DNA from 4 places in the Polaromonas sp. P4_F4 genome. Region 4 is predicted to be linked to each of the others. Evidence: predicted binding sites of a transcription regulator. Region 4 holds the regulator's gene; each other region holds the start of a gene.
What was found. Region 4 encodes sigma-54, which starts transcription at its own class of promoters, with help from an activator protein. Its sites were predicted from a motif close to TGGCANGNAANCTGCTTT; they were not measured.
Positions count from the first base shown of each region.

Region 1 (3,205 bases), on a different contig from region 4:
GGCGACCAGCTGAAAGCGCGCTGGAAACTCGGCGCGCTGTGCTGCCCGGGAAATCGTGATGGTGCCGGATTCCAGCGGCTCACGCAGTGCTTCCAGTGCGGCGCGCGGGAATTCAGGCAACTCATCGAGAAACAGAACGCCCCGATGGGCCAGCGAGATCTCGCCCGGGCGGGGCGGCGAGCCGCCGCCCACCAGTGCCACGGCGCTGGCCGTATGGTGGGGCGCGCAGGTCGGCCGGAGGGCCCAGTTTTCCAGCGCGAAGCGACCGCCCAGCGAGGCGACCGCGGCGCTTTCCAGCGCCTCCTCGGTGGTCATGACGGGCAGCAGGCCGGCAAAACGTTGTGCCAGCATGGATTTGCCGGAGCCGGGCGCGCCCATCATCAAGATGCTGTGTCCGCCGGCCGCGGCAATTTCCAGCGCCCGCCGGGCCGCCGCCTGGCCCTTGACGTCGGCGAGATCCGGGTAATCTGCCTGCTCCCGGCGAGGAATGGGCGCGATCCGGGTCCAGCCGTCCAGCACCTCGGGTGGCGTGTCACCGGGCAGGAATTGCCTGACCACGTCCAGCAAATGGTGCGCACGGTAGATTTCGGCGTCGGGAACCAGCGCTGCCTCCTGGGCGCTGCCTTCCGGCAGCACCAATTTGGGTTGCCTGGCCGGCATGCCGGGTTTGTCAGGAGTCATGGCGCCATCGTTTTTTGCGAGGTGCGCCAGTGCCAGGCTCATGGCCAAGGCGCCTCTTACAGGGCGCAGGTCACCGCCCAAAGACAACTCCCCCGCGAACTCATAGCCCGCCAGCTTGCGGGCGTCCAGCTGGCCGCTGGCTGCCAGAATGCCCAGGGCAATCGGCAAATCAAAGCGGCCGGAGTCCTTGGGCAAATCCGCAGGTGCCAGATTCACCGTGATCCTCTTGTTGGCCGGAAACTCCAGCCCGGTGTTCTGAATGGCGGAGCGCACCCGCTCGCGTGCTTCCTTCACCTCGGTTTCAGCCAGGCCCACCAGGGTGAAGCTGGGCAAGCCGTTCGCCAGATGCACTTCGACGCACACCGGCCGTGCCTCCAGACCCAGCAGGGCCCGGCTATGCACTAAAGACAAGCTCATTTTTGTAACTCCCTCTTAAATGCATCAAAGTTGTGCGCATATTTGAGCCAACTTGGTGCAATATTCGTTTTTCTTGGTTTAGATGTAACGCGACAGTGCGCGAAAAGGTAGACGTGTACCCACAGAAGGAGCGGGGGTTTGGCACGTAACGTGCTACGAACAATTCGGGCAACTTCAACCAACTTCAACAACCTTCGGAGCTTCTCATGAAACTTATCCCCGTCCAGGTCGCACTTGCCGCATCTCTGGTTATGTCCAGCGCAGTCTTTGCCCAGACGCCAGCCCCTGCCGCAGAGCCATCCCCGCTGTCATTCAACATCTCCCTGACCAGCAATTACAAGTTCCGTGGCCAGGACCAGGATTACTCCAAGACACGAAGTTTCAAGCCGGCCCTGCAGGGCGGCGTCGATTATGCGTTCAGCAACGGTTTCTATGTGGGTAACTGGAACTCCACCATCAACTGGACCAAGTACCTGCCTTCCGGCGACAACAGCCATGTTGAAGTCGATCTCTATGGTGGCTACAAGTTCAAGGCCGGCCCTCTCGACATGGATGTGGGCGCTCTGACCTACCTCTATCCGGGTGCCAGTGGCGCCAACACGACCGAGGTCTACCTCGGGGCCGCTTACGGGCCGGTCAGCGCCAAGTACTCCCACACCGTTTCCAAGGGCTACTTTGGACTCGGCAAGGAATACCTGGTGGGTGAGGGCCGTGGCACCGGCTACCTGAACCTGGCGTTCGCCCAGGAAGTGATGCCCAAGGTGACCTTCAAGGCCTCCCTCGGCTTTACCGACCTGAAGAGCGCCGCGAACTCCGCCGGCCTGCCTGATTACATGGACTACAGCGTTGGCGCCGCCTACGACCTGGGCGACGGTCTCTCCCTGTCGGGTGCTGTGGTCGGTGGCAACAAGAAAAACAGCTATCTGTATCCCGCGTCAGTTGACACCAGCGGCAAGTCCATCAACAAGGGCACGCTGGTTGTGACGCTGACCAAAACCCTGTAAAGGCGGCAGAAGCGGCGCACAGCCTGGCCGCTTCCCTATTCATCCTGGAGGAACCTGAAATGAAACTAGTAACGGCCATCATTAAACCGTTCAAGCTGGACGAGGTGCGTGAAGCACTCTCCGGTATTGGCGTGCAAGGCATCACGGTGACGGAAGTCAAGGGCTTCGGCCGTCAGAAAGGCCACACGGAACTGTACCGCGGTGCAGAGTACGTGGTCGACTTTCTGCCCAAGGTCAAAATTGAGGCGGCAGTCTCTGACGAGCTGGTGGACCGCGTGATTGAAGCGGTTGAAGGTGCTGCCCGCACCGGCAAGATCGGCGACGGCAAGGTCTTTGTCTATAACCTCGAGCAGGTTGTGCGCATCCGCACCGGTGAAACCGGCAAGGAAGCGCTCTAAAGCTCGGCTCAACCTAGAAAAAAGAGAACATTGACATGAAAAAACTTCTTGCTTCCCTTGTATTGGGATTGAGTTTGCTGGGTATCGGCGCAGCCGTGATGGCGCAGGCGCCGGCAGCAGCGCCTGCCGCGTCGGCCGCCGCCGAAGCCAAGCCGGCCGAGGCAGCCGCTCCGGCGGCGCCCGCTGCCGCTGCAGCCCCCGCCGCGGCAGCCGCAGCGCCTGCTGCCGCAGCGGCCTCAGCACCTGCTCCTGTCCCCAACAAGGGAGATACGGCCTGGATGATGGTCTCCACCCTTCTGGTGATCATGATGACCGTTCCGGGTCTGGCCCTGTTCTACGGCGGCCTGGTCCGCAGCAAGAACATGCTATCGGTCCTGATGCAGGTCATGGTGACTTTTTCCATGATCGTCGTGTTGTGGTTCATTTACGGCTACAGCCTGGCATTCACCGAGGGCAACGCTTTCTTTGGCGGCTTTGACCGGCTGTTCATGAAAGGGATCTGGGACAACGCGGCCGGCACCTTCGCCAACGCTGCCACCTTCAGCAAGGGCGTCGTGATTCCTGAAATCGTGTTTGCCGCCTTCCAGGCGACTTTCGCGGGCATCACCTGTACCCTGATCGTCGGCGCCTTTGCCGAACGCATCAAGTTCTCCGCCGTGCTGCTGTTCATGGCCATCTGGTTCACCTTCAGCTACGCCCCGATTG
Region 1 covers NZ_JBFUJO010000012.1:12,743-15,947, forward strand. Annotated here, with positions in the region: gene AC1DUR_RS13890 (YifB family Mg chelatase-like AAA ATPase) at 1-1,098, opposite strand, end outside; gene AC1DUR_RS13895 (TorF family putative porin) at 1,305-2,102, shown strand; gene glnK (P-II family nitrogen regulator) at 2,162-2,500, shown strand; gene AC1DUR_RS13905 (ammonium transporter) at 2,536-3,205, shown strand, end outside.
Region 1: the regulator sigma-54 is predicted to act here: its motif matches at 1,238-1,255, upstream of AC1DUR_RS13895 (TorF family putative porin).

Region 2 (3,205 bases), on a different contig from region 4:
GATGCTCAGCAGGCTCTGCCAGCCGCCTTGCGCCACAGCCGCGGACTGGGGCAACAGCGAGGTCTGGTAGTTCACGTCAAGCATGCGCGCGGTGTTTTCGGCGCGCTCTGTGTAGCGCGACATCCAGAAAAGGTGATCAGCAGTGCGAGATAACATTTTTTCTCCTCCCTAAACCTCAAACACCGAAAGCGCTGGCGCGCTTGGCGTGTTTTGGGGATGCCGTCACAAGCGCTTCGCGCAATTGATGAGTCATCCCCGCGAATGCCTGCGGCATGTCGCCGGCGCGCTCGGTGTAGCGCGACATCCAGAAAAGGTGATCTGCAGTTCTCGATAGCATGATCAGGTCCCTCCAATCTGTGACTGTGACTGTGATTGCGTCTGCATGGGCATGCCATGGCCTTCCTGCAATATCCAGGTGTCCTTCGTGCCGCCTCCCTGCGAGGAGTTCACCACCAGCGAGCCGTCTTTCAGCGCCACACGGGTGAGGCCGCCTGGCACCATCTGCACCTCCTTGCCGCTCAGCACAAAGGGCCGCAGGTCAATGTGTCGCGGCGCCACGCCGCTTTCCACATAAGTGGGACAGGTCGACAGGCTCAGCGTCGGCTGGGCAATATAGCCCGAGGGATTGGCCAGCAGCGCCTGGCGGAAGTCCTCGATTTCGGCCTGGGTGGCGGCCGGCCCCACCAGCATGCCGTAGCCTCCCGCGCCATGAACTTCCTTGACGACCAGGTCCTTGAGGTTGGCCAGGGTGTACTGCAGGTCTTCGGCATTGCGGCACATATAGGTCGGCACGTTCTTGAGGATGGGCTTTTCGCCCAGGTAGAACTCGATCATTTTCGGCACATACGGATAGATCGACTTGTCGTCTGCCACGCCGGTGCCGATGGCGTTGCACAGCGACACATTGCCGCTGCGGTAGACATTGAGCAGCCCCGCGCAGCCCAGCGTGGAGTTGGGGCGAAAAGCCAGCGGGTCCAGGAAATCGTCATCGACGCGGCGGTAGATCACGTCCACCCGCCGGGGTCCGCGCGTGGTGCGCATGTAGACAAAGTTGTCCCTGACAAACAGGTCCTGGCCTTCGACCAGTTCCACGCCCATTTGCTGCGCCAGAAAGGCGTGTTCAAAATAGGCCGAGTTGTACATGCCGGGCGTGAGCACCACGACCGTCGGCTCGGCCGTGGCGGGCGGAGCCATCGCCCGGAGCGTCTCCAGCAAGAGATCGGGGTAGTGGGCCACCGGCGCCACGCGGTTCTCGCTGAAGAGTTCGGGGAAAAGCCGCATCATCATCTTGCGGTCTTCCAGCATGTAGCTCACACCGCTGGGAACCCGCAGGTTGTCCTCGAGCACGTAGTACTCGCCTTCGCCTTGCGCATTGGGTGCGCGCACGATGTCGATGCCGCTGATGTGGGAGTAAATGTTGCCGGGCACATCGACACCCATCATCTCGGGGCGAAACTGGGCATTCTGGAAAATCTGCTCGGACGGAATCACGCCGGCCTTGATGATTTCCTGGCCGTGATAGACGTCGTGGATGAAGCGGTTCAGCGCCGTGACGCGCTGCACCAGCCCCTTTTCCATGCTGGCCCATTCGTGGGCCGGAATGATCCGGGGAATCAGGTCAAACGGAATCAACCGCTCGGTACCCGCGCCGTCCTCGTCCTTGGCGCCATACACGGCAAAGGTGATGCCGACGCGGCGAAAAATCATCTCGGCTTCGGCGCGGCGCGCCTCCATCACTTCGGGGGGCTGTTTGGCCAGCCAACGCTGGTAGCCCTGGTAATGATCACGGACGCTGGACTCCGTTGTGTTCATCTCGTCAAACATGGGTCGGCTCATTGGCTTGGTCTCCAGCAAGGTTTACGCATGGCGTAGTGATGACTAGCTTAGCAAGTTATGCGCCAGATTGGTGAATCAGGTGCCACATCGCACTTTTCTTTTTTCTCTTCTTTCCACTTCTTTCCTCTCCTTTTCTCCTCCTTTTTTCCTTCCTCTTTTTCTTTATGGCTCAGGCACATGATGCCAGTAGTGCCGGCCTTCTTGCCGCTGGCACGCGATGTCCGCCGGTTTCAGGCTCTGCCAGGTGGCGGCGCCGCACTGCGGCGACCTGAGCAACCTGATGCCGCGCTCGCTGTAGCGCGCCACCACCGACTCCACCGGATGGCCAAAGCGGTTGCGGTAACCCGCCTGCGCCACCGCAAGCCGGGGCTGGACAGCGTCGAGGAAGGGGGCGCTCGACGATGTCTTGCTGCCATGATGCGGTACCAGCAAAAAGTCGGCCTTCAGGCTGGCGGGGTTGAGCGGGCTGGCGCTGCCGGCCAGCCTGAACTCCTGGGCGGACTCGATATCGCCCGCCAGCAAGGCGGTCTGCGCGCCATTGGACACGCGCAACACGCAGCTCATGGCATTGGATTTGTTTGCCGCCTCGTAGTCGGCGGCCACCGGGTGCAGCACCTCGAAAGTCACCGCGTCCCAGACCCAGCGCTGGCCCGCCGTACAGCGGGCCGATTTGCGCAGCGCCTGCAACTCATGGCTGTCTTCAATGGAGCTGAGCAGGTTCGCCTGCGGCTGCATGGCCAGCACGGCCGGTGCACCGCCAATGTGGTCGATGTCGCGGTGGCTGAGCATCAGCATGTCCAGCCGCTCGCCGAGGGCCCGCAGCAGCGGAACCAGCACGCGGTGCCCGGCATCGCTCTCACGCGAAAAACGCGGGCCGGTGTCATACAGCAGGGAATGGGTGGCCGTGCGCACCAGCACCGCATTGCCCTGTCCGATGTCCGCCGCCAGCAATTCAAACTGTCCCGGTGCAACCCGCGCCGGTTGCCATAACAGGACTGGCAGCATCAGGGGAATGCCCAGCACGCGCCAGTGCCACGGCAGACGCAGTGCCAGCAAAATGCCCCCTAGTACGCCGAAGGCGGCGCACCATAGCGGCGCGGCAGCCACGCTGACGGATGCCAGCGACCAGCCGGCCAGCCATTGCAAAAACACCGTCAGCAGGCCCACCGCCCACGCCGCCGCATCCCACAGGGGTGCCCACAGCACGCCCAGCATGGCCAGCGGCGTCACGACCAGCGTCACCCAGGGAATAGCCACCGCGTTGGCCAGCAGGCCCACCAGTGACACCTGGTTGAACAGCAGCAGCGACAAGGGCGTGAGCGCCAGCGTGACCACCCATTGCTCCCGGGCGGCACGCAGCAGCCCGGCC
Region 2 covers NZ_JBFUJO010000006.1:9,705-12,909, forward strand. Annotated here, with positions in the region: gene AC1DUR_RS08385 (alpha-E domain-containing protein) at 1-156, opposite strand, end outside; gene AC1DUR_RS08390 (alpha-E domain-containing protein) at 176-337, opposite strand; gene AC1DUR_RS08395 (circularly permuted type 2 ATP-grasp protein) at 340-1,836, opposite strand; gene AC1DUR_RS08400 (DNA internalization-related competence protein ComEC/Rec2) at 1,999-3,205, opposite strand, start outside.
Region 2: the regulator sigma-54 is predicted to act here: its motif matches at 1,884-1,901, upstream of AC1DUR_RS08395 (circularly permuted type 2 ATP-grasp protein).

Region 3 (3,205 bases), on a different contig from region 4:
CAATTCCTACGCCTTGCAGGTTGATGGCGTGATTGCTGGCAGCACCGGGCCGGGGAGCCTCTATTATGTCAACTCCACCCCAGGCGCGATCCAGGACCTGATCGTCGTCGCTACTGGCTCCAGTGGTGGGCCGGTAACTACCAATTTCGCCGGGATGGACAATGCCTTATCGACGCCTTCCGGGGTAAGCGGCAGCAACTACTTTTCGGATATTTGGAACAGCACACTTACTGCCTTTACCACTTTCCTCAATGGCGAAAGTCCGCTGTTTTTCTTCAACAACAACCAAACCAACAGTGGTACTTCGACTGACCAAAACCTCGCGGTCTGGGCGCAAATCAGTTTGACGGGCGCGGGTATGGACACTTTGTATCTCACCTTCAGCAATTTGAGTAATGATTACGCCTTGTTTACGGAAGGCGGGGGCGGTGTATTCGGCGGTACCCCTGCGCCCACCTTCAACTCCGGCGGCATAGACGCAACTGCGGCGAGCCTTCCGGATCCTTTGGCGGGATCAAATGTTGATCCTGTTGGCACGGATTATGTCCTGTCCGGCGGTGCGATCTGCCTGGACGCTGCCAGCGTGCCTATTTCCTGCAGCAATCCGGGTGCTGTCACCGGGCCCATCAACAACAACCTGGGTGCCAACCAGGCAGCCTATGCAATCGACGTACCTACACTGAACGACTTCCTTGCAGCCTGGCTCCTGGGAGGGTTTGCTGGCTACACTGATATTCATATCGAACTTCAAATGGGTTGTGACCCGGATACCATCGGTACCAGCGGTGGGACAGCGGGTACAGGTGATTGCGTTGGCCGAGATCTAAATAATGGCTATGAACAACTGTTCATTGGCACGTCGACCACCGTCACGCAAGTCCCGGAACCAGGAATTCTCGGCCTGCTGGCGCTCGGCCTGCTGGGACTGGCCGCTACGACGCGGCGGCGCCAAGGCTGACCCCAGTTGGTACGACAACGCTCAAGCAAGAAGGCCCCTGACGGGGCCTTTTTTCATGGGGCGCCATTGCACGCTTTTCCAAAGCGGCGACCCGCCGCTGAGCCTTGCCAGATATTTGACCTTGTCCCTTAAAAAGTTCTTAGCTGATAGTTCTGATAGTTAAAAATCAGCGTCAGGACAATGAAATGAGCGAAACGAAACGACCGGCCAAGTGCACACTGGAATTCAAGTTGCAAGCCGTCAGGCGGGTCAAGGGCGGCCAAGTGCCGAGGTGGCTCTGTTGCACCGCAGGTATGCGCTTAGGCGCGACCGTTACAGCAAGGACCGCTTCCCGGAACAGGCCGTCGGCGTCGGCACCTGCACCTGCCACGTGGAGGAAACTGCTCGACGACTCAGGTTGCTTGCGTCGGTCTGCGGCGCCGCGGCAAGACATATCTCAATGAAAAGTTCCTCGCAGCTTGCGCTGGCTATGCCTGCTTTGGCACCCGGCGCCGACGCCATGCAGGCGCCTGCATGCTCATTCTGGTAGTCATTGCGACGCCAGTTAATGTCGGATATTTTTACATGATGACAGCATCGGCCGAGAAGAAATCGCTAAGTACTTGTCAATACTAGGTAATTTTCTCTGGCACGGGCTTTGCATGCATCCAACGCAAATGCGGGGCCGTCGAATTTCGTCAGTCTGCATTTTCAAATCATCTGCTACGGAGGACTTATGTTGAAAAGCAAACTGTCAATTGCGTTCGCCCTTGCGGCATTGATCGCCAGCGGTCCGGCGGCTGCTGTGGGAACCGGTATTGACTTCCAGGTTACTGAGACAGTTGTGGTTGGCGTGCCGGCCGCGGCTCCCACCATCACCGCCGATTCGATTGATTACTCCTACAACGCAACAATCAATCAGAGTCTGGTCGGTGCAACACTGGATTTTGATGACCCGTTCACGGAGACCGGTTCAATCGCAGTCTCCAGCTTCAAGGACGGCATTGTCACTCAGCCGGCATTTCTGAACGCGTCTTTACTCTTGGCCCCTCTGGGCTATGGCATAGTCGGGGACTTCACCGCCTCTGGCTTTGCTGGCACTTTCGGAGCGGGTATCAAGGCCATATTCGACACATTTACATTGAACCTTTTCATTGACACCGATCAAAACGGCACCGGTGACATTGCGCTGGGTACAGGGGTGATAAATGCTCTCAGCGAAGCCGTTATCTTCGCCGGGCTGGCCAATGGCGACTTCGACGTGAATCTGCTCTTCACACCGACGGCCTTCGGTAGTACCTATTTTTCTAGTCCGTCACCTTTCCTCGTGAATATGGAGACCACTGGCGTCACAACGACACTCAACGGGGTTTCGTTTGGAAGTTTTACGGCAACGGCCGACGGCTCAGGCAACCTCTTTGTTAACCAAGTGCCTGAGCCCGGCACATTGGCGCTGCTTGGCCTGGCGCTGTCAGGCTTGGCGCTGATGCGTCGCAGGCGCAACAAGTAAAGCGCCAAGTTAAGATTCCCCCCAAAAAAGCGCGCCATTGCGGCGCGCTTTTTTGTTATGGGATCCTGCGCTTGGACGCCTCTTAGAGCCTAGAAGTAGTAGGTTCCCAGGACTTGCATAATGCGGCGATCGGGCAATATCCCAAACTCGCTGCTGGCACGACCCATGTTCTGCTGAAGCTGAAAGCTCAGGTCGAAGCTTGGCCAGTGGTGGCGCAACTCAAGCCAGGCGAGCCGGCTGTGGTCGCCGGGATTAAACCGAAGATAAGCGGTCAGATCCAGATCCTTGAGCCAGAGGCTTTTTTGTGTGGCGTAGATCAGGTAGGCCCGGCGGGGCGCCAGTTCCAGAAGCCGCAGGGCTTCCCGCAGGTACGCCACCTGGGTAGCGGGCGCAGTGCCAAGGGCGGCCCAAGCCGGCTGCCCCATCGCGAAGCCGTTGTATTGGTATTCGGCCGTGACGGACAACTTGCCAGGGGTGGTATACGTGACGCCACCGACAAAGCGATTGCGCGTGGCTTTATTTGCCGGCAAAGCCAGGGCTCGGCTCAGCAAATCGGGCTCACGGCTTCGTGACCACTCGAGATGAGCTACCGCCGCGTCCGACATCAACGCCGTCAAATTGGCGCCCAGCGCGGGCGACAGGCCGCTCTCCTTGTACAGCAGCACCTGGCTGCTGACGCGCTGCGAAAATTGGGTGCCGAGCGCAATCAGGGAGCGGTCCCGATTGTTGGTTGATCCGAGGTCAAGGCTCCAGCCATC
Region 3 covers NZ_JBFUJO010000024.1:59,308-62,512, reverse strand. Annotated here, with positions in the region: gene AC1DUR_RS20980 (PEP-CTERM sorting domain-containing protein) at 1-958, shown strand, start outside; gene pepA (flocculation-associated PEP-CTERM protein PepA) at 1,674-2,447, shown strand; gene AC1DUR_RS20970 (hypothetical protein) at 2,537-3,205, opposite strand, start outside.
Region 3: the regulator sigma-54 is predicted to act here: its motif matches at 1,585-1,602, upstream of pepA (flocculation-associated PEP-CTERM protein PepA).

Region 4 (3,205 bases):
GGTCGGCAATGGCGTCCTTGACCTTGAGTGCCGCAAAGTTCAGGCTGGTCAGCGGGCTGTGCTGCGCAGTGATCTCGACCTTGAAGGTCTGCTTCGGCGTGAACCAGATTTCCCATGCGACGCTGGCTGCCGCGTTGTAGAGGTCCTGCTCGCTGCGGTACTGGTTGTGCTGCAGCTCGATCAGCACCCGCTGAGCCAGGCGGCTGTGCAGGTTGAGCTGCAGCGCGTCGCGCCAGGAGCCCTGCAGCTGCACGCCGGCGCGCCAGGCCTTGCCTTCGATGCCGGTGATGCGTTTGACCTCGCTGGCCAGCAAGGCCTCGACGCCGGCGGCGCAGGGTAAAAAGAGTTGAAGTTGGTTCATGAATGAAGGTTTGCGGCTGGCTGGGTGACGGGCTTCTTTTCAAGCAGGGGCCGCGGCTGGCTTTGCCAGACCGCAGGCGCAGCGGCCCCCCCGGGGGGCAGGGAGCCACACGCAGTGGGCGACCGTGGGGGCTACATTCAAAGCGACTTTCGCAGGTTGGCAGGCGCGATGCGCAAAGCCTCGCGGTACTTGGCCACGGTGCGGCGCGCGCATTCAATGCCCTGCTCCTTGAGCATTTCGGAAATCTGGTTGTCGCTGAGCGGCTTTTTCAGGCTCTCGGACGAGACAAACTGCTTGATGAGGGCGCGCACCGCCGTGCTCGACGCGTTGCCGCCGGTCTCGGTGCCCAGCGCGGAGCCGAAAAAGTACTTGAGCTCGAAGGTGCCGAACGGCGTGCTCATGTACTTGGCCGTGGTGACACGCGAGATGGTGGACTCGTGCAGGCCCAGTTCGTCGGCAATTTCGCGCAGCACCAGCGGACGCATGGCCAGCTCGCCGTGGGTGAAGAAATTCTTTTGCCGCTCCACAATCGCACTGCTCACGCGCAGGATGGTGTCAAAGCGCTGCTGGATGTTTTTGATGAACCAGCGCGCTTCCTGCAAGCGCTGCTGCAAGGCCTGCCCGTTCTGGCCCTTGTGCTGCTTCAGCGCATTGGCATAGATGTCGTGCACGCGCAGACGAGGCATGACCTCGCTGTTGAGGGAGACCTTGAAGCCGCGGCCCGATTTGATGACGATCACGTCGGGCACGATGAGGTTGCGCTCGACGTTGACAAACCGCCGTCCGGGCTTGGGATCCAGCCGGCCGATCACGGCGATGGCGCCCCTGATCACGCTCTCCGGAAACCCGCACAGGTAGGACAGGCGCTTCATATCCCGCTTGGCCAGCAGTTCCATGGGCTGCTTGCACATGGCGATCGCTGCGCGGGTCTCGTCGCAGTCCTTGCAGTCGAGCAGCTGCAGGCCGAGACACTCGGCCAGGTTGCGGGCGCCGACGCCAGCGGGCTCCATGTGCTGCAGCAGCTTCAGGGCCATGGCAAAGTGCTGTTCCAGCTCTTCCGCCTGCTCAAGGTCGTCGCCCGCCAGGCCGGCGGCCAGTGACGCGAGACTGTCTTCGAGGTAGCCGTCGTCATTGAGCGACTCGATCAGGAAATGCAGCGCCGCCTGGTCTTCCTCCGACAGGCGCAGGCCGAGCGACTGGCGGTGCAAATGGTCCTGCAGCGACTCATGGCTGCGGGCCAGGTCGGAAGCCTCGGCCTCGCTGTCGTCCACATTGTTTTTGCGGGCCGGCGCGTCGCCGCCCCATTCGCTGTCGTCCGGCGCCGACTCCACCGTGCCGTCGCCTTCCCAGCTTTCTTCCAGCTTGGCCTCGGAGCTGATCTCGGGCCCTGTATCTACATCGTTTTGGCTTGCAACCCTTGGTTCATCAGGGCTTCCTGCTACTGAATCACCAGCAAACTCAAACTCCCGGCTGTCCTGGCTGACCGGCGTGTCGGCATTCTCCAGGCCAAATTCCTCGCGTGGCGCGGCTTCTTCCGACACTTCCAGGAACGGATTTTCATCGAGCATCTGCTCGACTTCCTGACTCAGCTCAAGGGTGGACAGCTGCAACAGGCGAATCGACTGCTGCAGCTGGGGCGTGAGAGCCAAATGCTGCGAAACGCGGAGGGACAGGCCTTGTTTCATGACATCCCTAAGCGCACGACAAAGCGAGTTGGGATGTATTAACCAAGCGGGGGCCGCGCAACCGGCTTTGCCGGGGCGCAGGCGCCGCCCCCTGCAGGGGGGAGGGAGCTACACGCAGTGAGCGACAACGGGGGGGAGCCATCACATTCTGAAGTGTTCACCGAGGTAAACGCGGCGTACATCGGCATTGTTCACAATCTCGGAAGGGGTGCCGGTCGCCAGCACATGGCCGTCACTGATGATGTAGGCATGGTCGCAAATGCCCAGCGTTTCGCGGACATTGTGGTCGGTGATCAGCACGCCAATGCCGCGCGACTTCAGGAAACCGATGATGCGCTGGATTTCGATCACGGCGATCGGGTCAATGCCGGCAAAAGGCTCGTCGAGCAGGATGAACCGCGGCTGCGTCGCCAGGGCACGCGCAATCTCGACGCGGCGGCGCTCGCCCCCTGACAGCGCCGGCGCCGGCGAGTCGCGCAGATGATCGACCCGCAAGTCCTGCAGCAGCGCATCGAGCCGCTTTTCAAGGTCTGCGCGGCCCAGCGGCTTGCCGCTGGCGTCCAGCTGCAGCTCCAGCACGGCGCGCACATTTTCTTCGACGGTGAGCTTGCGAAAAATCGACGCTTCCTGCGGCAGGTAACTCAGCCCAAGGCGGGCGCGCAGGTGAATCGGCATGTGCTCGACCGACTGGCCGTCAATGGAGATCTCACCCGCGTCGGCACGCACCAGCCCCACGATCATGTAGAACGACGTGGTTTTTCCCGCGCCATTGGGGCCCAGCAGGCCCACCACCTCGCCTTTTTGCACGGACAGCGAGACATCCTGCACCACCTTGCGGCTGCCATAGGATTTCTGCAGCCCCTGGGCCACCAAGCGGCTGGGCGGTGCGGTACTGGCCGCCGGGCTGTTGACTGCCGGGGTATTGACCGACGATGTGTCAGTCACCGCATCCGCGGCTTGATTGTCCGTTCTGTCCATTTTTCGGGTTTCCGTCATGGCCCCAGCGTGGTGCCGGGACGCAAACGGAGCGCGGGTCCGGCCGGCGGCTGCGGAGCCGATGCGGCGCCGCGCGGCGACAGCATGGCGCGAATCCGCCCCGTGGGATTGGTGGCCGTGCGGTTTTGCGCGCCCCCATCCACAGTGAACACATCGGTGTTGT
Region 4 covers NZ_JBFUJO010000008.1:43,515-46,719, forward strand. Annotated here, with positions in the region: gene AC1DUR_RS10685 (THUMP domain-containing class I SAM-dependent RNA methyltransferase) at 1-361, opposite strand, end outside; gene AC1DUR_RS10690 (RNA polymerase factor sigma-54) at 499-2,046, opposite strand; gene lptB (LPS export ABC transporter ATP-binding protein) at 2,188-3,024, opposite strand; gene lptA (lipopolysaccharide transport periplasmic protein LptA) at 3,039-3,205, opposite strand, start outside.